Regions from separate parts of the Romboutsia sp. LXY-2 genome, predicted to be linked through region 2. Evidence: riboswitches for the same ligand, from Rfam matches in the RefSeq annotation. Region 2 holds a riboswitch; each other region holds the start of a gene.

Region 1 (5,259 bases), on a different contig from region 2:
CAAGAAGTAAACCAGATACAAAAATGAGAATAGTAGAAATTCTTCAAGATAATGGAGAAGTAGTTGCGGTTACGGGAGATGGTATTAATGATGCACCAGCATTAAATAGAGCAGATGTTGGTATAGCTATGGGTATATCAGGCACAGAGGTATCAAAAAATGCAGCTGATATTATATTAACTGATGATAGTTTTAGCACAATAGTTGATGGTATTAAATGGGGAAGAGGAATATACGAGAACTTTCAACGATTTATTCAGTTTCAACTAACAGTTAATATAGTTGCATTTACTATAGCGATACTATCACAGATAACAGGGCAAGAGATGCCATTTACGACAATTCAATTGTTATGGGTAAATATTATAATGGATGGACCACCAGCATTAGCTCTTGGCTTAGAACCTGTTAGAGATTACTTATTAGATAGAAAGCCAATAAAGCGCAAAGCTGGTATAATTGCAAAATCTATGGCGATTAACATTTTTATTAATGCTACTATAATAATAATTTTGGTTTATGTACAATCAGCATTCAATATTCTTGGAGCATCAAATGAGAAACAGGGGACAGTATTATTTTCTATTTTTGCATTTAGTGCATTATTTAATGCTCTTAACTGTAGGGAATTTGGATTAAATAGTGCAATACCAAATTTCTTCAAAAATAAACTTGCTCTTGAAATAATAGCAATAACAGGATCGTTGCAAATAGTATTTACTCAAGTATTCAATAAATTTTTTAATTCTGTACCGCTAGATTTATTAATGTGGACGAAAGTAATCTTTTTCTCATCATTGATTTTATTAATAAATGAAATAGTTAAATTTGCACTTAGATGTATAAGAAAAAAAATATAAATTACATATAATTATGAAGATTGCTAGTATGAAATATATAATGCTAGCAATTTTTATGCTTAAAAATATTTTTTATAAGAGATTATGTAAAATATGTAAATTTTATTTTGAAATTTTATATAATAATAATATACTTGATTAAAATTAAACTTCAAGGAGATTGGACAACATGGTAGGAATGGAAAAAGATATATTACTTCTAATTAGCAGAGTAAGATGCATGACAGAAATTCAGGCAGGTAAAGTGTTCAACTCAAGAAAAAAGTTTGGAAAAAAACCTATAAAAAAAACACTAAGAAAAATGTGTAATGAATATACTTTAAGAAAATACCCTGTTAATATTAATTATGCAGGATATAAAGACAATTCTTATGTTTATTACCTTAATGGTAGTCAAATGTATAAAGGAAAAGATTTAGTAAAAGTGTTAATTGGCTCTGAACTTGCCATTAAGATTGATTGTATTGGTTGTGAAGTAATACGCTTTTATAGAAATGTAAATGTTGGCAAAAATAAATATGATTTATTTATTGAATATAGAGACCAATACAATGAACTTAAACAAATATTAGTAGATATAGAGCTTAGTAAAAAGATTGATATATCTAAATATAAAAATATAAGTGCAGATATTTATAAATCAACGATTCCATTTTATGAAGTACCTAAAATTTTAGTAGTTACATCTGAAAAAGTTCAAGATATATCAACAGAAAACGTAAGTTGTGATATTGATTTCATTGATCCTAATTTTACTAAATTAGTTAATCATCTATAAACCTATTCTTTGAATAGGTTTTTTATATTTTCTTATAAAACGCTTTTATTTTATAAAAATCTGCAAAAGATAATAGTAGTGTTTTAGAAGAATGAGGTGACTTTATGGGCGAAATGAACACTGCAGCTGTAAGTTCGAATGAATTATTATTAATAATAGCTTCAATTTCAGTAATTGGTGTTATAGGTGGTTGGATAGGTGAAAAAATTAAAATACCTGATGTAGTTGTATTTCTTCTATTAGGTGTATTATCAGGACCAACATTTTTAAATCTTGTTAATATTGAAGCTTTTCCAACAGCAAATGAAATTATATTGACATTTGGTTCTGCATTTATACTTTATGAAGGCGGAAGAGAAATAAAGCTGAGAGTACTTAATAAAGTAAAAATAACAGTTGGGTTATTAGCTTCTATTGGTGTTGTAATAACCGCTTTAATAATAGGTATAAGCGCTTATTTTATTCTAGAGTTACCAATAGGAGTAAGTTTATTATTAGGAGCAATTGTATCTTCAACAGACCCTGCTAGTTTAATACCTGTATTTAAGCAAGTACAAATAAAAGATAAACTTAAGCAGACAATAATAAGTGAGTCAGCATTTAATGACGCATTTGGTGCTATATTGTTTACATCAATACTAACAGGAATAACCCTAACGGAAAGAGTCGGTGTAATTCATACTACTTTAGAGCTTGTATTTATGATAGTGATAGGTGTATTAGTTGGTACTGGTGTTGCACTTATAGGTATTGGATTATCATCAGATAAAAAATATGGTATATTTAATGACTATGGACCCATTATCTCTGTTGTTATAGTAATATTTGCTTATGAGATATCTGAAAGATTTGGTGGCAGTGGATATATGTCAGTTTTTATATCTGGCTTAATCTATGGAAATAAGAAGAGATTTGGGTTATGGATTCCAGATGAAAGCTATTTATCAGGAGTACATTTTAGAGAAAATATAGCTACAATTTCTAGAATGGCTATTTTTATAGTCTTAGGAACACATTTAGATATTAGTTCTTTAATAAAGTATGGTTGGAAATCTTTATTATTAGTTTTAGTGTTAATGCTTATCGCAAGACCTATTGTCGTAATAATGTGCACTACTATTGATAAAAAAGCTGCATGGACTTTAAATGAAAAATTATTTATGATGTGGGTAAGAGAAACTGGTGTTATACCTGCAGCCTTATCAGGAATAGTCGTATCTACAAAAGTATATGGTTATGAAGTTATATCATCTGCAGTTTTTATGACAATTATAGTTACGCTGCTGGTACAAGCTAGTACTACAGGCATTGTAGCTAAGAAACTTCGTGTGTTAAAGGATGATGAATAAAATTTATAATATACTATAAAAATTTTATTATATATTTAAAAAAATATAATTGTTGCAATATTTAAAACAATGTGATTTAATTATATTAATTAAAAATTAAGTAATGAGCCTAGGGTAGAGGCGCTGTAATTAATAGTACTTTTTTAGAGTTGGCAGACGTTGATGAAAAAGGAAAGGAATTATAGCCGAAGAAGATTTATTGGCAGATAAATTTTCTGGACTTACACATAACATGTGTAAGACTGTCACTTAAAAACTTAAGTGGTGAGCTACAAGGTTACTTTGAGTATGATTTCTTACGTCCAAAGTATACCTTTGGGCGTTTTTTATTACCCAAATTTCATTTTTAAGGGGGATATATATGGATATAGTGGTACTAAAATATGGGGGAAGCTCAGTTGCAACTACTGAGAAAATAAAATTAATTGCTGAAAATATTATAGATAGGAAAAAAATTAATCCTAAAATAGTTGTTGTTGTTTCTGCAATGGGAGACACAACAGATAATTATATAAGCTTAGCTAAAAACATTACAGAAATACCAAGTAAAAGAGAACTAGATGTTTTAATGTCAACAGGAGAAATGATATCAGCATCTTTATTATCGATGGCATTAAATTCTCTGGGATGTAAATCTATAAGTTATAGTGCATATCAACTTGATATTCAAACTAGTGGAGCACATGAAAAATCAGCAATTGATGATATCAATATAAAGAAAGTTCAACAAAAACTTGATGATGGATATATAGTGATTGTTACTGGTTTTCAAGGAATAAATGACCATGGAGATATAACAACACTAGGAAGAGGTGGTTCTGACACTTCAGCAGTTGCACTTGCAGTTAAATTAGGAGCAAAATGTGAAATATATACTGATGTAGATGGAATATATTCAACTGATCCAAGAAAGTATAAAGGTGCTAAGAAGCTTGAGGTAATAGATTATGAGGAAATGCTTGAACTAGCTAGTCTAGGTGCCCAAGTAATGCATTCTAGAAGTATTGAACTAGCACAAAAGTTTAACACAGAAATATATGTAGGACAGTCTTGTTCAGGTATTAAGGGTACATATATAAGAAGGGGAAATCAAATGAAATTAGAAGATAAAGTAATAACAGGTATAGCAACAAGCGATGAAGATATTTCAATTACAATAAAAGATTTAAACTTAGATGATGTATGCTCTTTATTTGAAGGAATAGCATGTAGTGGTATAAGTGTAGATATGATAAGTCAAACAGCGCCGATAGACGGAAAAACTTGTGTATCTTTTACCGTACCTAAAGATGATAAATTTGAATGTAGAAATATAGCGTGTGAATATGCAAAAAATGAAAATATATTTATTGACGAGAAAATAACCAAATTTTCATTAGTAGGATTAGGTATGAAAAACACTGCAGGTGTTGCTTCAAAGGTATTTAGAATTTTTAAAGAAAATGATATTGCCATAAAATTAATAACAACATCAGAAATAAGAATCACATGTGCTATCAATAGTACTGATAAAGAAAGGGCTTTAAATGAAGTAGGTAAAGAATTTAACATATAACATTTTTGGAGGAGAATATGAAATTACAGGGAACGATGAAAATCAATAATAACACATTGCACATTGGGGGGGTAAGTTGCCTAGAATTAGGACAGAAATATTCAACTCCACTTTATGTATTTGATGAATATTTAGTGAGAAAAAATTGTAGAGACTATGTAAATTATTTTAAAGTAAATGAAAATAAAAACAGAGTTGCTTATGCCGGTAAAGCATTTTTACCAATTTATATGTGTAAGCTTATAGATGAAGAAGGTTTATACTTAGATGTTGTATCAGGTGGAGAATTATATACTGCAAAAAAAGCAGGTTTTCCAATGTCGAAAGTATTATTTCATGGAAATAGTAAAACAGTAGATGAAATACAAATGGGTATTAATTTTGGAGTAGGAATATTTGTAGTAGACAATTTTTATGAACTTGACTTAATAGAAAAAATTTGTAACGAATCAGGTAAGTCTCAAAATATATATTTTAGAATAACTCCAGGAATAGAAGCTCATACACATGATTATATAAAGACGGGGCAAATAGATTCAAAATTTGGTTTTGCATTAGTTAATGGAGACTTACATAATGCTGTAAATAGATTGTCAAACTATAAAAATATTAACTTAGTAGGTCTTCATGCACATATAGGATCACAAATCTTTGATGTTGAACCTTTTTTAGATGAAGTAGATATTATGATGAATTTAGTAAAAGAAATTAAGGAAG
Region 2 (5,259 bases):
TTGACCTTCACCTGCAGTTGCTCTTATTACATAATCTTTCATTGTATTCCTCCGATAAGCCTAATTTATTTTTTACATACGAAGAATACTCTTTGAGCATCTTCTTTTGGACTTTCAAAAGTAAAATCTCCATATGCTTTAATGTCTTCAAAGCCTGCTTCTTGAAGCAGTTCTATTATTTCTTCTTCTGTATATGCTCTTTGTTGATGAACTTCTTCAAATCTTTCAAACTTACCATCTTCACCTTTTAAGAAGAATGCTAATTCCATTTCTACTAAATTTTCTTCATCATCAAAGTAGTTTTGCCACATGTAAGCTACATTTTCTCTATTTTCACCATACATATTGTTACCTAATATAGTTGATAACTTATAGAATGAGCTTATATCAAATATAAATATTCCATTCTCTTTTAATAGTTCATGTGTCTTTGTAAATACATTTACTAAATCATCATCATATGTAATGTAGTTGAAACCATCACAAGCACAAAGTACACAGTCTAAGTTTGTTACATCAAAATCTAGCTCTGCTATATCTTGTTGTAATAAAACTAACTCAACGCCTTCTTTTTCAGCTTTTTCCTGAGCTACACTAAGCATCTCTCCTGAAATATCTATACCTGCTATATCATAGTTTTTCTTAGTTAGTGGTATTGTTAAGTTACCTGTACCACATGCTAATTCTAATATGTTTTTTACATTTACTTTTTCATCTTTAATAATATCTTCTATATATTTTACCCATCCATCATAATCAACTTCATTCATAAGTTCATCATAAATAAATGCAAAGTCTCTATATTGATCCATCCTCTTTATTTTGCTCCTCTGCTATCTTTTTTTGTTTCTTCTTGCGAGCAGTAAGTATTCCACCAATTCTTCCAGCCTCTTTGGCAGTAAGTCCTGCCCAACCATCTGCGCTTACTTTGTCTAGTAGACCTAGTTCTGACGCTATCTCATATTTCATTATATCATTATCTGTCAATATTTTCGTTTTTTTACTATTACCTTTTTTAGTCTTCTCACATTTATCTATTAGTTCTTGATTTAATTTTTCATTATTCATAAAAATCACCCCTTCTTCTTTGTATTCTTGTCATTTGACCAAAATTTATACAAATATTGAAGGGGTAAAATTTTTAATCTATAGAGTTTTTAAACTTAAGTACTTTTAAGTATATTTCTAATGCATTTTTAAAGATACTTTCATCAAAATTAAAGTTAGCATTATGAAGTCCATTTACAAATCCTTTTTCTTCATTTCTAGAGCCTAACATAAAGAATAGGCCTGGTATTTCTTTTTGATAATACGAAAAATCTTCTGATATCATTAGAGGATCTAAACTTACTATCTTATCTTCACCAATAGCATTTATAAATTCTCTGCATAAGTCTTTATCGTTGTTTACAGCAGGATAAAAGTCTACTATATTTACATTTATTTTGCAATTATATACAAATTCATATCCTTTACAAATTTCAATTATCCTATTTTTCATTGTGTTATAAGTATTTGGATCAAAAGTCCTCATAGTACCTTCCATTAGTACGTCTTCTGCAACTATGTTTCTTATACTGCCTCCTACTATCTTGCCTATAGTTATAACTGCATTATCTATTGGGCCGATGTTTCTTGAAACTATAGTTTGTAAACTATTTATAATATTTGAAGCTACTACTATTCCATCCACACCATTTTGAGGCATAGCTCCATGAGCACTTTTTGCTTTTATTTCTATATCAATCTCTCCAGACTGGGCCATAAAATATCCTTCTCTTATTCCAACATAGCCTTCTAAAATTTCAGGATATATATGAAGACCATATATTTCATCAACATTATATTCTTTTAATATACCTTCCTTAACTAAATCTTCTGCTCCTCCAGGTCCCTCTTCTGCTGGTTGGAATATAAACACAATATTGTCATTTAAAGATTCTTTATTTTCATTAATATATTGAATCAATCCTAATAATATAGACATATGTCCATCGTGGCCACATAAGTGTTCTACTCCATTATGTGTGGCTAATCCATCGATATCACTTCTAAAAGCTATTGTTTTCTTAGGATTCTTCCCTTTTATTACACCTACTGTTGCCGTTTTTAAATAAGTCTTATACTCTATACCTATTTTATCTAAGAAATCTCTTATATATTTAGATGTTTTAAACTCTTGTCTTCCTATTTCACCTATGTTATGAAGGCTTATCCTGTGTTTTTTCATTTCATTTTGTATGTTTAACAATTCCATGCTTCAATTCCCCCCCCCCAATTGAACCCCAATTTTACTAACACTATTTTCTAAATATTATAAATACATTATATATTACTATAATCAACTTATACACTATATATATTTTAATATTATTAGTTCATTTCTATTAATGTAGATTCTCCAACCAAAGTAAACCTTTTCCGATATACATTGGCTAAATATTGACAATATTTCTTATAATTGATACACTACCTAAAAGGATATTTATTACATATGTTTTGGAGGATGAACATGAAAAAACTAAAAAGAATAATAACAGCTACAATGTTAGCAGGTGTTATGGCATTGGCTGTAGGATGTAGTGGAAAGACTGATGAAGCTGAGACTTTAGATGTAGCTACAATGCAAACTAATCTTACAGAAGCTAACGTATTACTAAACCCTTCTATGGAATCACCAGCAGCTGAGCACTGGATATTTGAAGAAGTAAAAGACAAAGTAGAAGACGGTTTTGTTAATCAAGCAATGATAAACGTTAAGCTACAAGATGTTATAGTAGTAAAAACTACTGACACTGACGCTGTTGTAAAAGCTATAGAAAGCTACAAGGATAATTCATTAAAAATGTTCGCTGACGGTTACGGTGGTCCTGAAAATACAACTGCTGTTGCAGATTCTAAGTTAGAAGTAGTTGGAGATGTTGTTTATTTCATAGCTACTGAAAACGCTCAAGATGTAGAAAATGCATTATTAGGAAAAAAATAATTTTTTAAAATTTAACATAATTTTCTAAAAATTTTAATTGCTTTATTATAAAGCATGTACTAAAATAATAATAATTAACTTTAATAATTATAACCTAAGGTAGAGGTGCCATAAATAAAAGTATTCAATAGTAGCTGGCAGGCGTTGATAATTGAAGAAAGGATTTGTGGCCGAAGATAATACAAGTGCGAAGGTATTTTCTGGGATTACATAGAATATATGTAATACTGTCACTTAATCTTAAGTGTTGAGCTACAAGGTTTACTTTAACGTATTAAAAATAAAACGTACAAAGTATTCCTTTGTGCGTTTTTTTGTATATTTTTATTCTACTTTAATATATATATATTATGTAATGGTTATTTTATTTAAGGGGTTAATATTTTATAAATTGGGGTGATTTTAATGAAAAAAGTAAATGTTGCTATAGTTGGTGCTACTGGCATGGTAGGAAGAACTTTTTTAAAAGTTTTAGAAGAAAGAAACTTTCCAATAGAAAATTTATACTTATTCTCTTCTTCTAAGTCTGCAGGTTCTACTGTTTCTTTTGCAGGAAGAGATTATATAGTTGAAGAACTAAAAGAAGAGGTTTTTGATAGAGATATACAAATTGCACTTTTCTCAGCAGGTGGAGAAATAAGTAAAGTTTACGCTCCAATAGCTGCTTCTAAGGGAGTTATTGTCGTGGATAACTCTAGCCACTGGAGAATGGATCCAAATGTTCCTTTAGTAGTTCCTGAAGTTAATCCTGAGGTTGTGAAAAATCATAATGGTATAATAGCTAATCCAAATTGCTCTACTATTCAAGCTATGGTACCTCTTAAGCCACTTAATGATAAATACAAAATAAAAAGAATAATATATTCTACTTATCAAGCTGTGTCTGGATCTGGAGTTAGGGGAATTCAAGATTTAGAAAAAGGTATAAATGGGGAACAAAATTCTTTCTATCCTCATCCTATAGCTTATAATTGCCTTCCACACATAGATACTTTCACTGATAATGGTTATACAAAAGAAGAACTAAAAATGATAAATGAAACTATGAAAATATTAGATGACTATAACTTAAAAGTTACTGCTACTACTGTAAGAGTACCTGTAAAAAACGGCCACAGTGAATCTATTAACGTTGAATTTGAAAATTCATATGAATTAAGTGATTTAGTTTCAACTTTAAATAATGCGCCAGGTATCGTTGTATATGATAATCCATCTATCAATGAATATCCTACAGCGGTAGAATTTAATGATAAAGACGATGTTTTCGTTGGAAGAATAAGAAGAGATTTTAGTGTTGATAACGGAGTTAACTTATGGGTAGTTGCTGACAATATTAGAAAAGGGGCCGCAACTAATGCCGTTCAAATAGCTGAATTATTGTTAACTTATAAATTAGTTTAATTTAAGACACTCTATTAGATAAAAAACATAAAATAAGATTACATGGATATAAATTTTTTAATGTAAAGGGGATTGATTACATGTTATTTAAAGGTTCTGGAGTTGCTTTGGTTACACCATTCACTGAAACTGGTATTGATTTTGAAACATTAGGTAAATTAGTAGAATATCATATTGCTAACCATACTGACGCTTTAATAGTTTGTGGTACTACAGGTGAGGCTACAACTATGAGCGATGCAGAACAATTTGCTGTAATAAAATATGTGGTTGAAAAAGTTAATAAAAGAATTCCTGTTATTGCAGGTACTGGTTCTAACAATACTATGCACTCAGTTCATTTAAGCCAAGAAGCTGAGAGACTAGGCGTTGATGGGCTTTTAATTATTACACCTTACTATAATAAGGCTAACGAAAAAGGTCTTAAACTTCATTTTGAAACAATAGCTAAGAGTGTTTCTCTTCCAATAATAATGTACAACGTACCTGGAAGAACTTGTGTAAACTTAAAACCGAGCTTAGTTGCTGAACTTGCTAAAATAGATAATATAGTTGCTGTTAAAGAAGCTAGCGGAGATTTAGCTCAAGTTGCTGAAGTTTCACGATTAGTATCAGATGATTTTGCTATATACTCAGGTAATGATGATTCTATACTTCAATTACTATCTGTTGGTGGCAGTGGAGTTATCTCCGTACTTGGAAATATCTGTCCAAAAGAAACTCATGATTTAGTTTACAAGTTTTTAGAAGGCGATTTAGAAGGTGCTAAAAAACTTCAACTTGGTATGAAACCATTAATAGATGCTTTATTTATTGAAGTAAATCCTATACCTGTAAAAACCGCTATGAATTTATTAGGATTTGAAGTT
Region 3 (5,259 bases), on a different contig from region 2:
ATTATAACAATTATTTGTTTATATGTTCGTTAATTTATAACAAAAAAGATATTAGCTAAATGGCTAATATCTTTTCGTGTATTTCAATGGTGCGGATGAAGGGAGTCGAACCCCCACGCCATAGGCGCCAGATCCTAAGTCTGGTGCGTCTGCCAATTCCGCCACATCCGCCAATATTTATTACAAGTTAATAGTAGCACATATACATATCAACCGCAACAAAATTTATAATAATTCATTATGATAATATTTATATTATCATAATGAATTATATGTTTTATAGTATTGTAACCGTAATCTTTAAAAATCTAATTTAATGTTTAATTTTAAATAAACTACCTAACGATTTTCCTAGTTAATGTACCTATACCAAGCCCCATCATTACTATTCCAATAATTACTTCTATATTAGTTAAGAAATAGCTAACCTTAGTTGGCTCACAATTTATACATCCTAGTCCACCAAATGTACCTACACTTAAATTTATAGTTTCATTAATATCATTAAAAAACTGTGCTAAAGAAAGTGTTCCTATTGTATTAACAGTATATCTAACTTCTTCTCCATCAATGGCTACGCCTGTAAACAAATATAAGATAGCAAATATAAATATTATTACTATTCCTGAATAAAGGGCGTATTCTGGTCTTTCTCCAAAACCGCAAGTAAACCAGTATATATATGCTCTAATTCTAGGGAATAAAGATATACATTTGCTTTGTATTCCTTTCGCTAAGTAATAGAATTCTCCAAAGTTATTATTTAAATTATTTTCTTTAAATTTATTTGCTAAAGTCTCATATGTCATATAAATTCCTTCATACTCAGATTTGTCCTTTACCCTAGGTTCAATTTTATCAAAGAAACTTTTTTCATCTAACTTTGTTCTATATTTGTCATCAAAAGTTAAATCAACTATATATGAAGCTACTATCTTCCCACCTGTGAAATCACAATCTTCAAAAGTAATCTTATTTAATTCACAGTTGCTTAATATTAAGCTAATCATAGATGTTTGCTCAAAAGAGGTATTTATTATTTTACTTTTTTCTATTATTGCAAAGGAAATATCACAGTTTAAAAACTTTGCATAAATATTACAATTATTGAAACTAGTGGACAAGTTGTCTTTTCTATTTAGTGATGGAAGCTTATCACTATCTTTCTTAACCATAAAACAGTTTTCAAATATTACCCCACCACCACAAAATTCACAGTTATCAAAAACACATGCAACAAATCTACAGTCTATGAATTTTACATTATTAAATTTGCAGTCAATAAATTTTGTACAAACGATATCTTCTTTACAAATAATATGAAAATCTTCTTCTCCTAAAACTCCTTTTTTTCCAAAACTATCTCCTTCATAGCTTTTAAAACTGTATCTTTCACTAGGTGTATATCCACTTAGGGAATCTTTATGTTTCAATATATTATTATATAAGTTTTCATTGTTATGTTTTCTTTTATCCAACTGATTATTAACTTTAGCTCTTTCCTCTTTAAAATTTATATAAGCCATAGTTTACTCCTTCTTACTGTTTTCATAAATATATGTTTATTATGTTGTTTTTGAGTACTAATTATACTTTCGCTAATTCATAAGCTATGAAAATTATATTTTATTTATATAAAAAATTCGCTTTATATGAGCGACTTCGTCCGTTGCTCAAAATCTTTTTTAAGTTCAAAGCCAGTTTTTGATATTACTTATGTTCAGAAATTATCCACATTTTTCGAAGTATTATAATATACTTAAGCATAAAAAATGCCTTAGTAATTTACTAAGACATTTTTATATCATCTTATTTAATTATATATATACTATTCAGCTAACTCTAAGTCAGCTTCTTCTATTCTCTTACCAAGTATTTGAACTCCTACAAATACTGCAAGTAAGGCTAATGGTAATACTAAATATATAGGTAACCCAAGTCCAGCTGGTATATATCCAAATAAAATTGTAATCGCACCTACAAATAAAGCATATGGCATTTGAGTCTTAACATGTTCAATATGATTACATCCTGCACCCATTGAAGATAATATTGTTGTATCTGATATTGGAGAACAGTGATCACCAAATATGGCACCTGTTAATACTGCACTTGTACTAACTATTATGAATGACATTTCTGGGTTTATAGAATGTGCAAGTGGTACTGCTAATGGCATTAATATACCCATTGTTCCATAAGCTGTTCCTGTTGAGAAAGATATTATAGAACCTAATACAAATATTAAACTTGGTAGTAAGAATGCTGGGAATGATCCTGATAATAATTTTATTAAGTATTTTGCTGTACCTAATTCCTTTATTACAGAGCTTAACGACCAAGCAAGTAATAATATAACCCCTGTTATTACTAATGTCTTCATACCATCAACCCAAACATCTATTGCCTCGGATATTGTGAATATTTTTTGTCCTACAGCCATGATTATTGCAACCACACTTGCAAGTAAAGCTGATTGGAATAATGCTACAGATGCATCAGATGCACTAAATGCTTCTTTTATAGCTTCAAAAGAAAATGGCGAATTTGTAAATATTGATATTAAAGTGGCATCATCTCCACCCATGATACTTGAGTATCCACTATAGTAAAATGCAACAAGAGCCGCAGCAATTAATGTTCCTATAGGTATTATTGCATTCCATATACTTAATTTTACGCCCTCTTTTGGTTCTAAATCAGATTCTACAGACTTTTCATCTTTAGTTGATGATACTTCACTTCCAGTATTTCCTCTTTGTCTTGCTCTTATTTCAGCCTTTCTCATCGGTCCAAAATCTTTCATAAGTAAAGCAGATATTACTATAAAAGCAAGTATTAATATATTATAAAATCTATATGGTATAGTATTTAAAAATACACCAAATGCATTTGTTTCTAATCCTATACCTTGAAAAGCTTCACCTATTAATCCAACTTCAAGTCCAATCCAAGTAGATATTATTGCTAATCCTGCTATTGGTGCAGCAGTCGCATCTATTATGAATGCTAGTCTTTCTCTTGATATTTTCATCTTATCTGCGACAGGTCTCATCATTGGACCTATTATTAATGCATTTGCATAATCATCAAAGAAAACTAAAAGCCCTGCAAACCAAGTAATTAATTGAGTTCCTCTAGCACTTTTTGCTCTTTTTGCTAATGCTTCAGCTATAGCTTTTGCACCACCCATTTTTGCTACTAAGTTTATAACCCCCCCTATAGCTAAAACTTGTAGTATAATTCCTGCATTCCAAGGATCAGCAAGAGAATTTAATGCTCTATTTACTACATCTAAGAAAGATTGAACTAATGCACTAAATACATTGCTACCTGTGATATTCAAGATAAAACTACCTGACATAATTCCTATTAACAATGATACTACAACATTTTTCGTTATAAATGCTAGTGCTATTGCCACTAATGGTGGTATTAAAGTTAAAATACCAAATTTAGCTGCATTTGCCGCCTGAATATCTACTTCCTCAGCAAATCCTGTAGTTGATGATAATATTAAAATCATCGCTGTCATTAAAATAAGTCTAAAATTTCTTCTGTTCATGTTATTTCCCCCTTTTAAGTAATTGTAGTGAATATTTTTGAGGGTTTGAGTAAAATAAAAAGAGCCTTGAGATAACACTCAAGGCTCTATATTTTGTACATCAAATTAAACTATATAAGCATACAAAAACTTCCTTAAATGATAGCTCACCACAAAACAAGTTTGTGACAGTGATACATATATTTTATGCATCCCCAGTTATACAACCTTAAAGCTTCAGTTATACACTTCGGCGATAATTCCTTTCCTAGTAAATCATTGTGCTTACCTCATTACTAGTACTCTTAAGTACCGCGCCTCTACCCTACATTTTATTCACTTTTCTTATACTTATTAGTATATATTACCAAAACATATATTTCAATAGTTTTTTCAGAATATTTTACAAAAGCTGAATTTTTTATATTGTCCATTTAATTATATGTGGTATTATATAATGAAGTTTAAATTTTAATACAATCCTTAAAATTAACTATATTTTTGTAATATCAATTCATATCTTATAGTTTTTAGACCTTTACCATTTCATTATAAAATAAAGCAAAAATTCAATATCAGTTTTCAATCATAAGTTTTTTTACTTTTTAACCTTATTTTATCATTTACTTTTCTAGCAAAGAGTATATAATATTAAGTATAGAATTATTTTTAATTATCTGACATTAAGGAGATGTTTGTTATGAGAACGTATAGTTTTAAAGAATTTCAAATGATGTATGGTAAAATAAGCCCTTTCGAATTTAAGGATAAATTAATAGACTTAGCCAAGTACTCTGCTAACAAAAATAAGAGATGTGTATTGGATGCTGGCAGAGGAAATCCAAACTGGACTGCAGCTACACCTCGTGAGGCTTTCTTTACTTTTGGACAATTTGCGGTAAGCGAAACCAGATCAAATTGGGATCTAGGTGATTTAGCTGGTATGCCCCAAATTAACGGAATTGGTGATCGTTTTTATAAATATATAGAGGAAAATAAAAAAATGCCAGGATCTGATCTTGCTAAAAGGATAGTTGACTTCGGAGTAAACGTACTTAATTTTAATATAGATGAATTTGTTCATGAACTTGCAGATGGAATAATTGGAGATAATTATCCTTTTCCAGATAGAATGCTTCCTCACTGTGAAAAAATTGTTCATGATTACTTAATCCAAGAAATGAAATATGACACAAAAGTAGGCGGTAAAATAGATGTATTTGCAGTAGAAGGTGCAACAGCAGCTATGTGTTACATATTTGATTCATTAATGGCTAATGAACTTTTAAGAAAAGGTGATAAAATAGCTCTTATGACTCCTATATTTACACCATATCTAGAAATACCTCATCTTCCACGTTATAATTTTGAGGTAATAAATATTAATGCTGATGAAGTTGACGAAAATGGAAATCACACATGGCAGTATTCTAAGAAAGAACTAGAAAAACTTAAAGATACTTCAATAAAAGCTTTATTTGTAGTAAACCCAAATAATCCCGCTTCTATAGCTATAAACGAAGATTCATGCAACAACTTAGTTGAAGTAGTTAAAAACTATAATGAGGATTTAATGATAATTTCAGATGATGTTTATGGTACTTTTGTAGAAGACTTTACTTCTTTAATGGCTAAGCTTCCATACAATACTATAGGGGTTTACTCATACTCTAAATACTTTGGTGTTACAGGTTGGAGATTAGGTACTATGGCTC

The links. A riboswitch is a leader RNA that binds a small molecule or an ion and turns the genes downstream of it on or off. The one in region 2 is predicted to bind lysine.
Region 1: linked by a shared signal. The riboswitch ahead of ACI48P_RS09495 (aspartate kinase) and the one ahead of ACI48P_RS14355 (aspartate-semialdehyde dehydrogenase) in region 2 are both predicted to bind lysine.
Region 3: linked by a shared signal. The riboswitch ahead of ACI48P_RS00040 (Na+/H+ antiporter NhaC family protein) and the one ahead of ACI48P_RS14355 (aspartate-semialdehyde dehydrogenase) in region 2 are both predicted to bind lysine.

What each region holds. Positions count from the first base shown of each region.
Region 1 is NZ_JBKFGI010000004.1:239,445-244,703, reverse strand. It holds gene ACI48P_RS09510 (calcium-translocating P-type ATPase, PMCA-type) at 1-860, shown strand, start outside; gene ACI48P_RS09505 (hypothetical protein) at 1,030-1,638, shown strand; gene ACI48P_RS09500 (cation:proton antiporter) at 1,743-2,987, shown strand; lysine riboswitch at 3,095-3,267, shown strand; gene ACI48P_RS09495 (aspartate kinase) at 3,349-4,542, shown strand; gene lysA (diaminopimelate decarboxylase) at 4,560-5,259, shown strand, end outside.
Region 2 is NZ_JBKFGI010000008.1:129,707-134,965, reverse strand. It holds gene hslO (Hsp33 family molecular chaperone HslO) at 1-42, opposite strand, end outside; gene ACI48P_RS14375 (class I SAM-dependent DNA methyltransferase) at 66-812, opposite strand; gene ACI48P_RS14370 (small, acid-soluble spore protein, alpha/beta type) at 799-1,068, opposite strand; gene ACI48P_RS14365 (amidohydrolase) at 1,142-2,257, opposite strand; gene ACI48P_RS14360 (DUF4358 domain-containing protein) at 2,513-2,986, shown strand; lysine riboswitch at 3,079-3,249, shown strand; gene ACI48P_RS14355 (aspartate-semialdehyde dehydrogenase) at 3,392-4,390, shown strand; gene dapA (4-hydroxy-tetrahydrodipicolinate synthase) at 4,471-5,259, shown strand, end outside.
Region 3 is NZ_JBKFGI010000001.1:4,297-9,555, forward strand. It holds tRNA gene ACI48P_RS00030 (tRNA-Leu) at 88-171, opposite strand; gene ACI48P_RS00035 (pentapeptide repeat-containing protein) at 336-1,526, opposite strand; gene ACI48P_RS00040 (Na+/H+ antiporter NhaC family protein) at 1,829-3,565, opposite strand; lysine riboswitch at 3,700-3,875, opposite strand; gene aspD (aspartate 4-decarboxylase) at 4,245-5,259, shown strand, end outside.